DNA from 2 places in the Mycobacterium branderi genome. Region 1 is predicted to be linked to the other one. Evidence: riboswitches for the same ligand, from Rfam matches in the RefSeq annotation. Region 1 holds a riboswitch; the other holds the start of a gene.
The links. Region 1 has a riboswitch for cobalamin ahead of G6N47_RS01840 (ABC transporter substrate-binding protein). Riboswitches for the same ligand answer to the same signal wherever they lie in the genome.
Positions count from the first base shown of each region.

Region 1 (7,186 bases):
GATCCGCCTCGACGAGGGCAACGAGGTCCAGGTGCCTATGGACACCGTGCAGGTCGGCGACGAGGTGGTGGTGCACGACCACGTGGCGATACCGGTCGACGGCCAGGTGGTCGACGGCGAGGCGATTGTCGACCAGTCCGCGATCACGGGCGAGACGCTGCCGGTCAGCATCATCACCGGCGCACGGGTGCACGCCGGTTCGGTGGTACTGCGCGGGCGGCTGGTGGTGCGCGCCAGCGCCGTCGGCAACGAAACCACCATCGGCCGCATCATCGCCAGAGTCGAAGAGGCCCAACATGATCGGGCACCGATTCAGACCGTCGGCGAGAACTTCTCCCGTCGCTTCGTTCCCATTTCGTTCGTCGTCTCGGCGATCACCCTGGCGATCACCGGCGACGTCCGGCGCGCGATGACCATGCTGCTGATCGCGTGCCCGTGCGCGGTGGGGCTTGCAACGCCGACCGCGATCAGCGCCGCGATCGGCAACGGCGCCCGCCGGGGCATCCTGATCAAGGGCGGTTCGCACCTCGAGCAGGCCGGCCGGGTGGACGCCATCGTGTTCGACAAGACCGGGACGCTGACCGTCGGGCGTCCTGTGGTTACGAATATCATTGCACTGCACAAGGATTGGCAGCCTGAGCAGGTGCTTGCCTACGCGGCCAGCTCGGAACTGCATTCGCGGCATCCGCTGGCCGAGGCGGTGATCCGCTCGACCGAGGAACGCCGCATCATCATCCCGCCGCACGAGGAATGCGAAGTACTGGTGGGCCTGGGCATGCGGACGTGGGCCGACGGGCGGACGCTGCTGCTGGGCAGCCCGTCGCTGCTGCAGTCGGAAGACGTCGAGGTGTCCCCCGAGGCCGCGGAGTGGGTGGACAAGCTGCGGCGCCAGGCCGAGACGCCGCTGCTGCTGGCGGTGGACGGCACGCTGGTCGGGCTGATCAGCCTGCGCGACGAGGTTCGCGCCGAGGCGCGCCAAGTGCTGAAGCAGCTGCGCGCCAACGGGATCCGTCGCATCGTCATGCTCACCGGTGACCATCCGGAGATCGCCAAGGTGGTGGCGGCCGAGCTGGCCATCGACGAGTGGCGCGCCGAGGTGCTGCCCGAGGACAAGCTCGAAGTGGTACGCCAGCTCCAGGCAGACGGCCACGTCGTCGGGATGGTCGGTGACGGCATCAACGACGCGCCCGCGCTGGCGGCCGCCGACATCGGGATCGCGATGGGGTTGGCCGGGACCGACGTGGCGGTCGAAACCGCCGACGTGGCGCTGGCCAACGACGACCTGCAGCGCCTGCTCGACGTGCGGGACCTGGGTGCGCGTGCGGTCGAGGTGATCCGGGAGAACTACGGCATGTCGATCGCCGTGAACGCGGCAGGGCTGCTGATCGGCGCCGGCGGCGCGTTGTCGCCGGTGCTGGCGGCGATCCTGCACAACGCGTCGTCGGTGGCCGTGGTGGCCAACAGCTCACGGCTGATCCGCTACCGGATCGCATAGCGGCGATCCGATCCGCAACGCCGGGGGAAGCACGTACCCTGGGCCGATGAACGAGCAGCTTCATTCGCTCTCCCGCGAGTTGGCCGAAGTGGGCCGACTGGTCGACGACGACGACGTCGTCAGTGTCGTCGACCGGATGGTCAGGCGTGCGGTGCGCACAATTCCCGGCTGCGAGCACGCCACGGTCACCGTGGAGGTTGCGCCGGGCAAACTCGAGACAGTCGCCGGCGGCGAAATCGCCTCGCTGGCACACCATCCCGACGAGCCTCGCCCATGGGAAGGCCCGATCCTGGACGCGATCCGCTACCGCGAGCCGCGGCGGGTCGAGGACGCCGAGACCGAGCAACGCTGGGCGGGATTCGCCGAGCGGATGCGCAGCGCCGGTTTTCGCAGTTGCCTCGCGTTGCCGTTGCCTGCGTTTCGCCGGCCGTCGGTGGGATGCACGCTGTTCTCGCCTCGTCCCAACCAATTCACCCAGCACGTCATGGATTTGGTGATGCTCTTCGCGTTGCACGCCGGCGCCACCGTCGACAACGCCGCGCTCTATGACGACTCCCGCCGCCTGGTCGACCACCTGCATGCCGCGCTGGCCACCCGCGATCTGATCGGTCAGGCGAAGGGGCTGCTGATGCGTCACTACTCGTGCGACTCCGATGACGCGTTCGACCGGCTGCGGCAAGCCTCGCAACACCACAACGTCAAGCTGCGCCACCTGGCCGCCGAGCTGGTCGGGGCTCAAGAGCAGGGCCGGCTCGAGCCGCTGGTGAACCGGTGGTTCGCCACTGGCGAGGAGCCCAGCGTGGCGGCCACCGCGACCTGACCGCGCGCCGCCGTCGGCCACGTGCGAACGGCATGCAACAATGTCGCCCGTAAGGCGATGACGATGCAGGAAGCCGGTGCGAATCCGGCGCGGTCCCGCCACTGTCATCGGGGAGCGACCCTCACACGCCACGGCCCGCGGGTTGGAAGGCGAGGCGAGCAGCGATCCGAGAGCCAGGAGACTCGCGTCATCGCGTCCTGCGACCCGGGGCGGTGTACCCCGAGAGAGCTGACCGACGTCCGTGTCCCGCGTGTCATGGGCGGCCCTCGCCGCTGCCATTGCCTTGGCGCTGCTTCCGTGCGCCTGCGCTTCGCCTGCCGATACCAGCGGCCCACGCCGGAGCTGCATCACCGAATTCGACCCGGGCACCGATTACTTCCCGGATAAGTCGACGGTCACCGACGCCACCAACTTCACGCTCAGCTACCACCGCAGCTATCAGGTCCTGACCGTCAAGCAGCCCTACCCCAACGCCTCTCCCGAGTCGTACGTGCTCGTGCGCTGCGGCGCCCCGGCCCCGCAGCTGACCGGCGAGCTGGCCCACGCGCGGCAGATCACGGTGCCGGTCCCCAGCCTGTACGCGGCGTCGACCACCCACCTGGGCATGCTCGCCGAGCTCGACCAGACCGACGTGGTCAGCGGTGTCGCCGCCGCGCAGGTCGATGTCGAGGCCGTGGTCGCCGCGCGGCCCGGCGTGCTGGTGACCGCGGGCACCGACGACCCGGGCTACGCCAGACTGCGCGACGCCGGCATCGACGTGCTGGCCGACGCCGAATGGCTGGAGGCCACCCCGTTGGGCCGCGCCGAGTGGGTCAAGGTGTTCGCCGCGCTGACCGGCACCGAGAAGAAGGCGGGCAAACTGTACGGCAAGCTGCGCGACGACTACGGCACGATCGCCGAAAAGGCCTCCACCGCAAGGCCTGTCGAGGTGCTGTCCGGAACCATGCATCAGGGCACCTGGTCGATGCCCGGCGGCGGTGGCTACGCCGGGCAGCTCATCGCGGACGCCGGCGGCAGCTACCCGTGGGCCGGCGACTCCAGAACCGGCAGCCTGCAGTTGAACTTCGAATCGGTGTATGCCAAAGCCGGCCACGCGCCGCGTTGGCTGGTCACCAGCGACTGGAAAACTCTCGACGACGCGCTGGCGGCCGACATCCGGTACGGCCAGCTGACCGCGGTCCGCGAAGGCCAGGTGTGGTCGGCGAGCACCGACTACTGGGAGCGCGGTGTGGTCCGCCCGGATCTGGTGCTGGCCGATCTGGTGGCGATCCTGCATCCCGAACTCGACCCGGACCACCGGTTCGTGTTCTACCGGAAGCTGACATGAGCCGGGCCGCAGCGGTGTTGACCGCATTGGCCGGCGGGGTGGTCGTGCTGGGTCTGCTGGGACTAGCGCTCGGGCCGGTGCGGGTGCCGCTGGCCGACACCACCCGGATTCTCCTCGGCGCGGCGCCGTCCGATCCGCGCTGGCAGGTGATCGTCGCCGACATGCGGCTACCGCGAGCACTCACCGCGATCGCGGCCGGCGCCGGCCTCGGGGTCGCGGGGCTGCAGATGCAGACGCTGTTTCGCAACACGCTCGCCGACCCGTACGTGCTGGGCGTGAGTTCCGGCGCAAGCCTGGGCGTCGCGGTCGTGGTGATGGCCACCGGAACTGGTTTTTCCTGCGGTGGCCGGGCGGGCGTCGTCGTTGCCGCCGCGCTGGGGGCGGCGCTGGTGCTGGCTGTCGTTCTGCTGCTCGCGCGCCGGGTGCGTTCGGCGGCCAGCCTGCTGCTGATCGGGGTGATGGTCGGCGCGTTCGGCACCGCGATCGTCAGTGTCCTGCTGGCCTACGCCGATCCGCAGCGGGTCCAGCAGTACTTGCTTTGGGGGCTGGGCAGTTTCGCGGGCACCGGCTGGGCCGACCTGCGGCTGCTGTTGCCGCTCGTGGCAGTGGGGCTTGCGGCGTGCGCGCTGACGGTGCGTCCCTTGAACGCGCTGCTGCTCGGCGAGGGTTACGCCCGCACGATGGGCATCGACGTGCGACGGGTGCGGTTGATCACCGTGGCGTCGGGTTCGCTGCTGGCGGGGGCGACGACGGCGTTCTGCGGACCGATCGCGTTTCTGGGGCTGGCCGTACCGCACGTGACCCGGCTGGCGCTGGGCACCTCCGATCACCGACTCGTGCTGCCGGGTGTGGTGCTGACGGGCGCCGCGGTCGCGCTGGGATGCGGGATCGTCAGCCAGGTTCCGGGCCGCGACGCGGTGCTTCCGCTCAATGCGGTCACCGCGCTGATCGGGGCGCCGATCGTCGTCGCCGTGCTGCTGCGCAGCCGTCGCGGTGTGGGGATGGCGCCGTGATCGAATTGCGTGATCTGGCAATCGGTTACCGCAGCCGGGTGGTCGCGGCGGGCCTGCAGGGCCGGGCGAGCCGCGGCGAGCTCACCGTGCTGTTGGGCCCCAACGGCTGCGGCAAGTCCACGCTGATCCGTACCCTGTGCGGGCTGCAGCCGGCGCTCGACGGGCTGGTCCTGCTCGACGGCGACGACCTCGCCCGGGCGGGGTCCGGCGGGCTGGCCCGGCGGGTGGCGGTCGTGCTGACCGACCGGATCGAGCCCGGGCTGCTGTCGGCGCGGGAACTGGTTGGGCTGGGCCGCATTCCGCATCTGGGTGTCACCGGCCGGCTGACCCGGGCCGATCACGCCGTCGTCGACTGGGCGCTAACGGCGGTGGGCGCAGCGCATTTGGCCGAGCGGCCCGCCGCCGAACTCTCCGACGGCGAACGGCAGCGCGTGCTGACCGCTCGCGCGCTCGCCCAGCAACCGTCGGTACTGATCCTCGACGAGCCGACCGCCTTTCTCGACGTGCCGTCGCGCGCCGGCCTGGTCGAGGTGCTGCGTGCCCTGGCCCGCGACCACGGTCTGGCAGTCGTGATGTCCACGCACGACCTCGAATTGGCGCTGCGCGTCGCCGACCGGGTGTGGCTGCTGGGTCCTGACGGCACGCTGATCGACGCCATCCCGGAGGAACACCTGTTGTCCGGCCGCATCGACGAGCTGTTCGCGCTGCGGGACAACGGCGGACGGGCGGCGCGTGTCACCGCGCCGGATCCGTTGCGCAGCGCGCTGTACCGGATGCTCGCCCGGGAAGGTTGGGGCACAAGAGAACCCGCTGAGCTCGTCGTCACGGCAGCCGAGCCTGAGCGGATCACCGTACGCGCCGCCGGGTTTGCCGCGTCGACAACACTGAGCAGCCTGCCGGCGCTGCTTCGCGAGATTCCGCCGAGCACCCACCGGGCCGTACCGGAGTCGCAAACCACGGCGATGCTGACCGAATTGTCCACCGTCAGCCAGTATTTCGCGGTCGGCGTGGGGCCGGTCGATGGCGGTTGGCGGCCGCTGCAGCGGCTCTACACCGACACAGACTCGCTCGACGGGATCGTGCGCCGGGTGCAGGCGCGCATCGACGCCTCGGAGCACCGGGTCGCGGCCTCGACGCTGTTCCTAGGTTTCGCCGCTCGGCTGTGGTCGATCGGGCTCGGCGCGGTGGCCGGGTATGGGCTGCTGCCCGACCTTTTCCCCGGGCAGTTGCTGTTCCGGGAGACCGACGGGCAGATCCGGCTGCACCTCGAGCGCCCCGTCGCATGGCAGGGCGACGACCTCGAGCCGTTGCTGGCCGACACGGTCCTCGACGCGCACCTGGCCCCGCTGGCGGCGGCGTTGCGTCGGCTCGGCCCACTCTCGGACAAGGTGCTGCGCGGCAACTCGGCAGCGGCCCTGCTGGGCGCCGCGCGGGTCTTCGGCCGCGAGTCCGGCCGGCGCCTGGCTCACAGGTTGTGTTCTGACGAAAGACTCTCGGGCGCAATCTGTTTCGACGACGACGGCTACCGCCGTAACAGCTGCTGTCTGTACTACCGCACACCCGGTGGCGGGCTGTGCAGCGAATGCGTGCTCACGCGTGACAGAAAGGATGCGTCATGACCCAGACCGCCAGCCCGCCCGTCGTCGAGACCGAAGGCGGAGGGCGAGAACAGATCTGGCCGTTGCCCACCGACGAGCAGCGGCTCCTCGACCTGATCCACCTGTGCTTCGACGAGTACTGGGACGACATCTGGTTCGGTGTCCTGATCGAAGGTGCGGCCTGGGAGGTGGCGGCACCCTGCCCGCCCAAGCGCATCTCGATGTACGACGGGTACGCCACGGTCGACTTCGGCCGCTGGCACTTCCATCTGTGCATCGGCGAGCACACGGCGAGCGGGCCCGAGCTCGGCCGGATCCGGAAGTGTTCGCGGGCCGAGATGTATCGCCGGCTCGGCAGCGACGGATACCCCACGTCGTGGGGCGTGCGGCTCTACAACGGGCGCGACGAACAAATGATGACGCTGATGCTGCCGAATCCGTTTCTGACCAACGACCAGCAGATCCGCGACGAGCCCGCATGGGGCCAACTGGAGCTGTGGGACCGGCTGCGCGCCACCTACCTCGGGCTGGGCCCTGACCCGCTTGACCGCGCCGGCAAGGGATTTCGGCACGGATGACCGCACCCATCTGGATGGCCTCACCCCCGGAGGTGCATTCGACGCTGCTGCGCAGCGGCCCGGGCCCGGGCTCGTTGCTGGCAGCCGCGGGGGCATGGAACTCGCTGAGCACCGCGTACGCGGAGACGGCCGAGGAACTCACGGCGGTGTTGGACGCCGTGCGGGCCGGGGCGTGGGACGGCCCGACGGCCGAGGCCTATGTGGCCGCCCATGCGCCGTATCTGGCGTGGCTGATGCAGGCCAGCGCCGACAGCGCCGTCACGGCCGCGCAACACGAAACCGCGGCCGCGGCCTACACCAGCGCCCTGGCGACCATGCCGACGCTGGCCGAATTGGCCGCCAACCACGCCGCCCA
Region 1 covers NZ_AP022606.1:317,407-324,592, forward strand. The annotation lists gene ctpC (manganese-exporting P-type ATPase CtpC) at 1-1,495, shown strand, start outside; gene G6N47_RS01835 (GAF and ANTAR domain-containing protein) at 1,542-2,315, shown strand; cobalamin riboswitch at 2,342-2,519, shown strand; gene G6N47_RS01840 (ABC transporter substrate-binding protein) at 2,557-3,642, shown strand; gene G6N47_RS01845 (FecCD family ABC transporter permease) at 3,639-4,655, shown strand; gene G6N47_RS01850 (ATP-binding cassette domain-containing protein) at 4,652-6,274, shown strand; gene G6N47_RS01855 (DUF7676 family protein) at 6,271-6,831, shown strand; gene G6N47_RS01860 (PPE family protein) at 6,828-7,186, shown strand, end outside.

Region 2 (7,186 bases), 2.4 Mb from region 1:
GCCCACCCGAACTTGCCTGGTTCCCGCGGCTGGCGCACTGCTTGCAGGATGCCAGCCGCGGACGCGCTCGCGGCTGCGGCCCACTGCGACAGGTGGTCTCGCGCCGTGTCGCCGGGCGGGTGCTCTTGGTCGGCGACGCAGCCGGATACGAGGACGCGCTGACCGGCGAGGGCATCAGCCTGGCGGTCAAGCAGGCCGCCGCAGCGGTGACCGCGATAGTCGACGAGTCCCCGTTGTCCTATGAGCGCGAGTGGCGGCGCATCACCCGCGACTACCGGCTGCTGACCCGCGCGCTGGTGCTGGGTACCGTCACCCGCCCGGCACGCCGTGCGATTGTGCCTGCGGCCCAGGCGCTTCCGGCAGTGTTCAGCCGTGCGGTGAACCAGCTGGCTGGGTAATCAGCGTGCCTTCCACACCGGTTGGCGCTTCTCCGCAAACGCCAACGGGCCTTCTTTGGCGTCCTCGGATTTCAGCAGCGTCGCGAATTCCCTTGTGGTGCGCGCCCAGCCGGGTTCCTCATCGGGGATGACCCCGTCGTCGGCGCCGTAAGCGATCCGCTTGCTGGCCTGGATCGACAGCGGCGCGTTCACCGTGACCCGGGCGGCCAGCGCCAGCGCGGCGTCCAGCACCGTCCCGTTCGGGACGACCTGGTTGATCAGCCCCCACTTCAGCGCATCCGCCGCACTGATCGGCTCACCGGTGAACAGCATCTCGAGTCCCACCTTGCGCGGCAACTGCTGCACGATCCGGAACACCCCGCCGGCGCCGGCGATCAGCCCAACCTTCACCTCCGGCAGCCCGAACGACGCGCGCTCCTCCGCCACCACCAGGTCGCTGGCCAATGCCAGCTCGGTGCCGCCGCCCAACGCTGTGCCGTTGACCGCGGCGATGGTGGGCTTGTCGATGAAGTGGTGCACGTAGCCGGCAAAGCCCCACTCCCCGTGGTCGGGGTGATACAGGTTCTCGCGACGCGCGATCGCCTTGAGATCGGCTCCGGCGCAAAAGGATTTGTCACCGGCACCGGTGATGACCACCGCCCGCACCTCGGGATCGTGCTGGGCTTGCTCGAGCGCGTCGCCGACACCGGTACTGACGGCGCCGTTGACGCAGTTGCGGGCTTCCGGGCGGTTGATCGTGATCACCAGGACATTGCCGCGGCGCTCGGTGAGCACCGCGGGTTGGCTCACAACAGCTCCACAATGGTGGCGTTGGCCTGGCCGCCGCCCTCGCACATGGTCTGCAGACCGTAGCGAATTCCCTGGTCGCGCATGTGGTAGAGCATCGTGGTCATGATGCGCGCGCCCGAGCCGCCGAGCGGGTGGCCCAATGCGATGGCCCCGCCGTTGGGGTTGAGCTTCTTCTCGTCGGCGCCGATGTCCTTCAGCCAGGCCAGCGGTACCGGCGCGAACGCCTCGTTGACCTCGAACACCCCGATGTCCTCCAGCTTGAGACCGGATTTCTTGAGCGCCTTCTGAGTCGCGGGGATCGGCGCGGTCAGCATGATGACCGGGTTGGCACCGGCCAGTGTCGCGGTGTGCACCTTGGCAATCGGCTTGAGCCCCAACGACTTCGCCTTGTCCGCCGACATGAACAGCAGCGCCGCCGCGCCGTCGGAGATCTGGCTGGAGTTGCCGGCGTGAATCACGCCGTCTTCTTTGAACGCAGGCTTGAGCTGGGCCATCTTCTCCATCGGCGTACCACGACGGATGCCCTCATCCTTGAGCACCGGATTGCCGTCCTGGTCTTTGATCGGCACGATCTGGTCGTCGAATGCACCGGAATCCTGTGCGGCCGCGGCCTTTTCGTGGGAGCCGAGCGAGAACTCGTCAAGGGTGGTGCGGTCGAATCCCCACTGCTCGGCGATCATCTCGGCGCCGATGCCCTGGTTGGGGATCGCGCCGTCGTAGCGGTCGAGGAACGCTTGGGAGAAGGGCCGCCCGCCGTTGGCCAGCGAAGAGCCCATCGGCGTGCGTGACATCGACTCCACCCCGCCGGCGACGACGACGTCGTAGTGCCCGGCGATCACGCCGGCGGCGGCGAAGTGGATCGACTGCTGGCTGGAGCCGCACTGACGGTCGACGGTGACGCCGGGCACGGTCTCCGGCCAACCGGCCGTCAGCAGCGCGGTGCGGGCGATGTCGAGGGCCTGCTCGCCGGCCTGCATGACGCAGCCCCAGATCACGTCGTCGACGATCTCCGGGTCGATGCCGGCCTTTTGCGCGAGCCCGTTGAGCACCTGCGCGGACAGGTCGGCCGGGTGTACGCCGGACAGGCCACCGTTGCGCTTCCCGATCGGTGAACGAACTGCCTCGACGATGACGGCTTCAGCCATGACGCTCTCCTTTGAACATGAGTTGTGCCTCGATTGTTGACCAACCCGTTGGACGGCTCGCGGCGGGGGTAGCGTCCCCGTCATGGCACGGATCGTGATCATCGGCGGCCACGGCAAGGTCGCCTTGCATCTGGCCCGCATCCTGACCGGGCGCCGCGACGAGGTGGCGTCGATTTTCCGCAATCCTGCCCACGCCGACGACGTGGCAGCGACCGGCGCTAAGCCCGTCGTCGCCGATATCGAGCAGCTCGACACCGGTACGCTGGCCGGCCTGCTCGCCGGGCACGACGCCGTCGTGTTCTCCGCCGGCGCCGGCGGCGGCAACCCGGCACGCACCTACGCCGTCGACCGCGACGCCGCGATCCGTGTCATCGACGCGGCCGGGCAGGCCGGGGTGCGCCGATTCGTGATGGTGTCGTACTTCGGCGCCGGGCCGGATCACGGTGTCCCCCAAGACGACCCGTTCTTCCCGTATGCCGAGGCCAAGGCCGCAGCGGATGCCCACCTGCGCGAGAGCGACCTGGACTGGACGATTCTCGGACCAGGCCGGCTCACCCTCGAACCGGCCACCGGCAGGATCGCCGTCGGTGGTGCGCCGCACGGCCGCGAAGTCCCCCGCGAAGACGTTGCGCTGGTGGCGGCCGCGGCGCTGCACGACGACTCGACGATCCGCCGCACGATCGAGTTCAACACCGGAAACGTGCCGATCGTCGAGGCATTAGCGGCCGGGTAATCTCGACTGTGCAGTCGGTTCGCCGGCCCTGGTGCCGGCGTCGAGCGATGTTGAGAATGCGTCGCGAGAGGGAACCCGGTGAGAGTCCGGGACTGTCCCGCAGCGGTATGCAGGAACGACCGCCGTCAACAGCACTGGTCGAAAGACCGGGAAGCGACGGCCAGTAGGAGCACCTCCGGTGCGTGCCTGCGAGTCCGAAGACCTGCCGGCTGTGCCGGGCGCGCCGCGTCCGGCGGCTCATCGCCTCGTGGAATGGGCGTTCGGCCGCAACGGTTGTAGTGCCGTGCGTCCGTCTGGCGATGACCACCCTGTCGAGTGAAGGACGAACACGTGACTGCTCAACCGTTTACCGCCACCGTCACCGGCTCCCCGCGCATCGGCCCGCGCCGCGAACTCAAACGCGCGACCGAAGGGTACTGGGGCGGCCGGACCAGCCGATCCGAGTTGGAGTCCGTCGCCGCCACCCTGCGCCGCGATACCTGGTCGGACCTGGCGGCCGCAGGCTTGGACTCGGTCCCGGTCAACACCTTCTCCTACTACGACCAGATGCTCGACACCGCGGTGCTCCTCGGCGCGCTTCCAGAGCGCGTACACGGCGTCGCCGACGAGCTGGACCGCTACTTCGCGGCGGCTCGTGGCACCGACGACATCGCTCCGCTGGAGATGACCAAGTGGTTCGACACCAACTACCACTACCTGGTGCCCGAAATTGCGCCCGGCACCCGGTTCACGCTGAACCCGGACAAGGTGCTCTCTGAGCTCAAAGAAGCTCGCGACCAAGGCATTCCGGCGCGTCCGGTGGTCATCGGGCCGATCACCTTCCTGCTGCTGAGCAAGGCGGTGGACGGCGCCGGCGCGCCGATCGAGCGGCTCGACGAGCTGATCCCGGTGTACACCGAGCTGCTGTCGCTGCTGGCCGACAACGGCGCCGAATGGGTGCAGCTCGACGAGCCGGCCCTGGTCACCGACATTTCGCAAGACGCGCCGGCTCTGGCCGAAAAGGTCTACTCCGCGCTGGGTTCGGTGAGCAGGCGGCCGGCGATCCACGTCGCCACCTACTTCGGCGACCCGGGCGCTGCCCTGCCGGCGCTGGCCCGCACACCCGTCGAGGCGATCGGCGTGGACCTGGTCCGCGCCCCCGACACCGCGGTGGCCGCCGTCCCGGAACTGGCCAACAAGACGCTCGTGGCCGGAATCGTCAACGGACGCAACGTCTGGCGCACCGACCTCGAAGCGGCGCTGGGCAAGCTGACAACCCTGCTCGGTGCGGCAGCACATGTCGCGGTGTCCACGTCGTGCTCGACGCTGCATGTGCCGTATTCGCTTGCCGCCGAGACGGATCTGGACGACAACTTGCGCAGCTGGCTGGCTTTCGGCGCCGAGAAGGTGCACGAAGTGGTCACGTTGGCGCGAGCATTGCGCGACGGCCGCGAGGCGGTCGCCGACGAGATCGCGGCCTCCAACGCCGCGGTGGCGTCGCGCCGCTCGGACCCACGGCTGCACAACGGGCAGATCCGCGCCCGCATCGACTCGATCGTCGCCTCCGGCACCCAGCGCGGCCCGTCGGCCGAACGCCGGACCAGCCAGCAGGAGCGGCTGCAGCTGCCGCTGCTGCCGACCACCACGATCGGCTCCTACCCGCAGACCCCCGCGATCCGCAAGGCCCGCGCGGCGCTGCGGTCCGGCGAGATCGACCAGGACGAGTACGTGCGGCGGATGAAGGCCGAGATCGCCGACGTCATCGCGCTGCAGGAGCGGCTGGGCCTCGACGTGCTGGTGCACGGCGAGCCGGAACGCAACGACATGGTGCAGTACTTCGCCGAGCAGCTCGACGGGTTCTTCGCGACCCAGAACGGCTGGGTGCAGTCCTATGGCAGCCGCTGCGTGCGCCCGCCGATCCTTTATGGCGACGTGTCGCGGCCGCAGCCGATGACCGTCGACTGGATCACCTATGCGCAGTCGCTGACCGACAAGCCGGTCAAGGGCATGCTGACCGGTCCGGTGACGATCCTGGCGTGGTCGTTCGTGCGCGACGACCAGCCGCTGGCCGACACCGCTCGGCAGGTCGCGCTGGCCATCCGCGACGAGACGGTCGATCTGCAGTCCGCGGGTATCGGCGTCATCCAGGTCGACGAGCCGGCGCTGCGGGAGTTGCTGCCGCTGCGGCGCACCGACCAGGACGACTATCTGCAGTGGGCGGTCGGGGCGTTCCGCTTGGCGACCTCGGGGGTCGCGGACTCGACCCAGATCCACACCCATCTGTGCTATTCGGAGTTCGGCGAGGTGATCGGCGCGATCGCCGATCTGGATGCGGACGTCACCTCGATCGAGGCGGCCCGCTCGCACATGGAGGTGCTCGACGACCTCAACGCCGTCGGGTTCGCCAACAGTGTGGGGCCGGGGGTCTACGACATCCACTCACCGCGGGTGCCGAGCACCGACGAGATCGCCAGGTCGTTGCGGGCAGCTTTGAAAGCCGTTCCCGCTGAGCGGCTTTGGGTCAACCCGGACTGCGGGCTCAAGACCCGTACGGTCGACGAGGTGACGGCGTCGCTGGAGCACATGGTCGCGGCGGCGAAACAGGTGCGGGCCTCGGCTTAGGACGCTTCTCCGAGCGTGAAGCTGTTGCGAAAAAATCGCCTGGATTTCGCAACAGTTTCACGTTCGGCGTCCTGCACGTGCACCGGCACGGTGTCGTCCCACGGCTGCCGGGTCACCATGTCCGCGACCCGGACATAGCCACGCTCGAATTCGCCGGTGGCCGCGTCGACTAGGCGGTACTGCTGCGTTTGGCGGTGGATGGGTTGCGCGTCGAGCATCACGATGCGCACCTCACCCGGGTCGAAGTGGCAGTGCCTTTGCAGTGCTGCCACCAGCTGCTCGTTGCTGAAGTGCCCGTCGCCGAAATTCCACCCGATCGCGGTGCTGGTGATCCGTTCGCCGTCGGTCAGGACGTAGTCGTCTTCGTTCTGGCCGGCCATCGCGCGGTGCGCCAGCGTGAACAGCGCCCGCCCGTGAGTGTTGAAGGCGCGGAACGCATATCCCATGTACATCGGGATCTGCGCGGCTTCCTTGCTGCCGTAGAACTTCTCCAGCTGCGCGGCGGGCATGCTGGCGATCGCGACAATGCCGTTGGCGATCTTCTGGTCGGCGGACGGCTTGATGCACCACAGCGTTGTGTCCCAGTTGCCGGCGTAGTAGCGCATCCCGGGCAGGAAAGAGATCTTGCGCGGGAACAGGTTTCCCAGTGCGACGGTCCCTACAAGGACGCCGAAGAGGAGTATCGGCAGCGGTGTCGTCAGGTCGGAAAGCCCGACGGAGGCCTGCCCGACGAATAGCGCCAGCACGCTGTACATCATGAACACGTTCCACTCCAGCGGCACCCCCATCGGAATCGCCGACAGGATGCCGAAGTGGAAGCACAACATGACGAATGCGGCGATCGCGGTGGGCCAGCCGCCGTGGCTGAAGAACAGCACCAGCGGCACAAGTCCCTCGACCGCAGTGGAAAAGTGCGCGAGCCAGCGCGACCGCCGGCCCGGCCGCAGGTCGTCCGGGAAGTGTTCGAAGAACTTGCGCTTGATCGATCGCGACCGAAACAGCGGGTTGTTGCTCATCATCGTCGAGATGACGAACGGGAAGTGCTTGTTGAGTTTCGACGTCGCCGCGCCCAGCCAGATGACCAGGCACACGAGTTTGGCGCCGAGGATCATGTCCACCCCATAGCCGACGAACAGGAACGCGACCGTGAACGACGCGTACACCTCGCCGCGGGCGGCCAGGAAGATGACCTTGTCGCGCAACCCGAGCACCGCCAGCACGCCGAGCACCGCCCAGATCTGCCAGACCGGCAGCACCCCGACCGTCGTCCCAAGCGCCGGGACCGGCCCGGAGCCGTCGGAGAAGATCGCGATCACGAGGAGCACAAGCAGCGCGCCGTACAGCAACGCGTCGACGGGAGTGCGCTCGTCGCCTCTGGTCAGCGGTATGCGATTTGGCCACGGCGGCAGCCGGATGGTGCCGGGCCGCAGCCAGTACAGGATCGAGCCCATCGGCGGGAAGAACCGGTTGTTCAGCGGCCCGAAGCCGCAGCCGAGACCGACGACCTCGAACAGCATGGT
Region 2 covers NZ_AP022606.1:2,698,789-2,705,974, reverse strand. The annotation lists gene G6N47_RS13965 (NAD(P)/FAD-dependent oxidoreductase) at 1-398, shown strand, start outside; gene G6N47_RS13960 (crotonase/enoyl-CoA hydratase family protein) at 399-1,187, opposite strand; gene G6N47_RS13955 (thiolase family protein) at 1,184-2,332, opposite strand; gene G6N47_RS13950 (SDR family oxidoreductase) at 2,415-3,065, shown strand; cobalamin riboswitch at 3,064-3,289, shown strand; gene metE (5-methyltetrahydropteroyltriglutamate--homocysteine S-methyltransferase) at 3,396-5,666, shown strand; gene G6N47_RS13940 (DUF3556 domain-containing protein) at 5,663-7,186, opposite strand, start outside.
Region 2: linked by a shared signal. The riboswitch ahead of metE (5-methyltetrahydropteroyltriglutamate--homocysteine S-methyltransferase) and the one ahead of G6N47_RS01840 (ABC transporter substrate-binding protein) in region 1 are both predicted to bind cobalamin.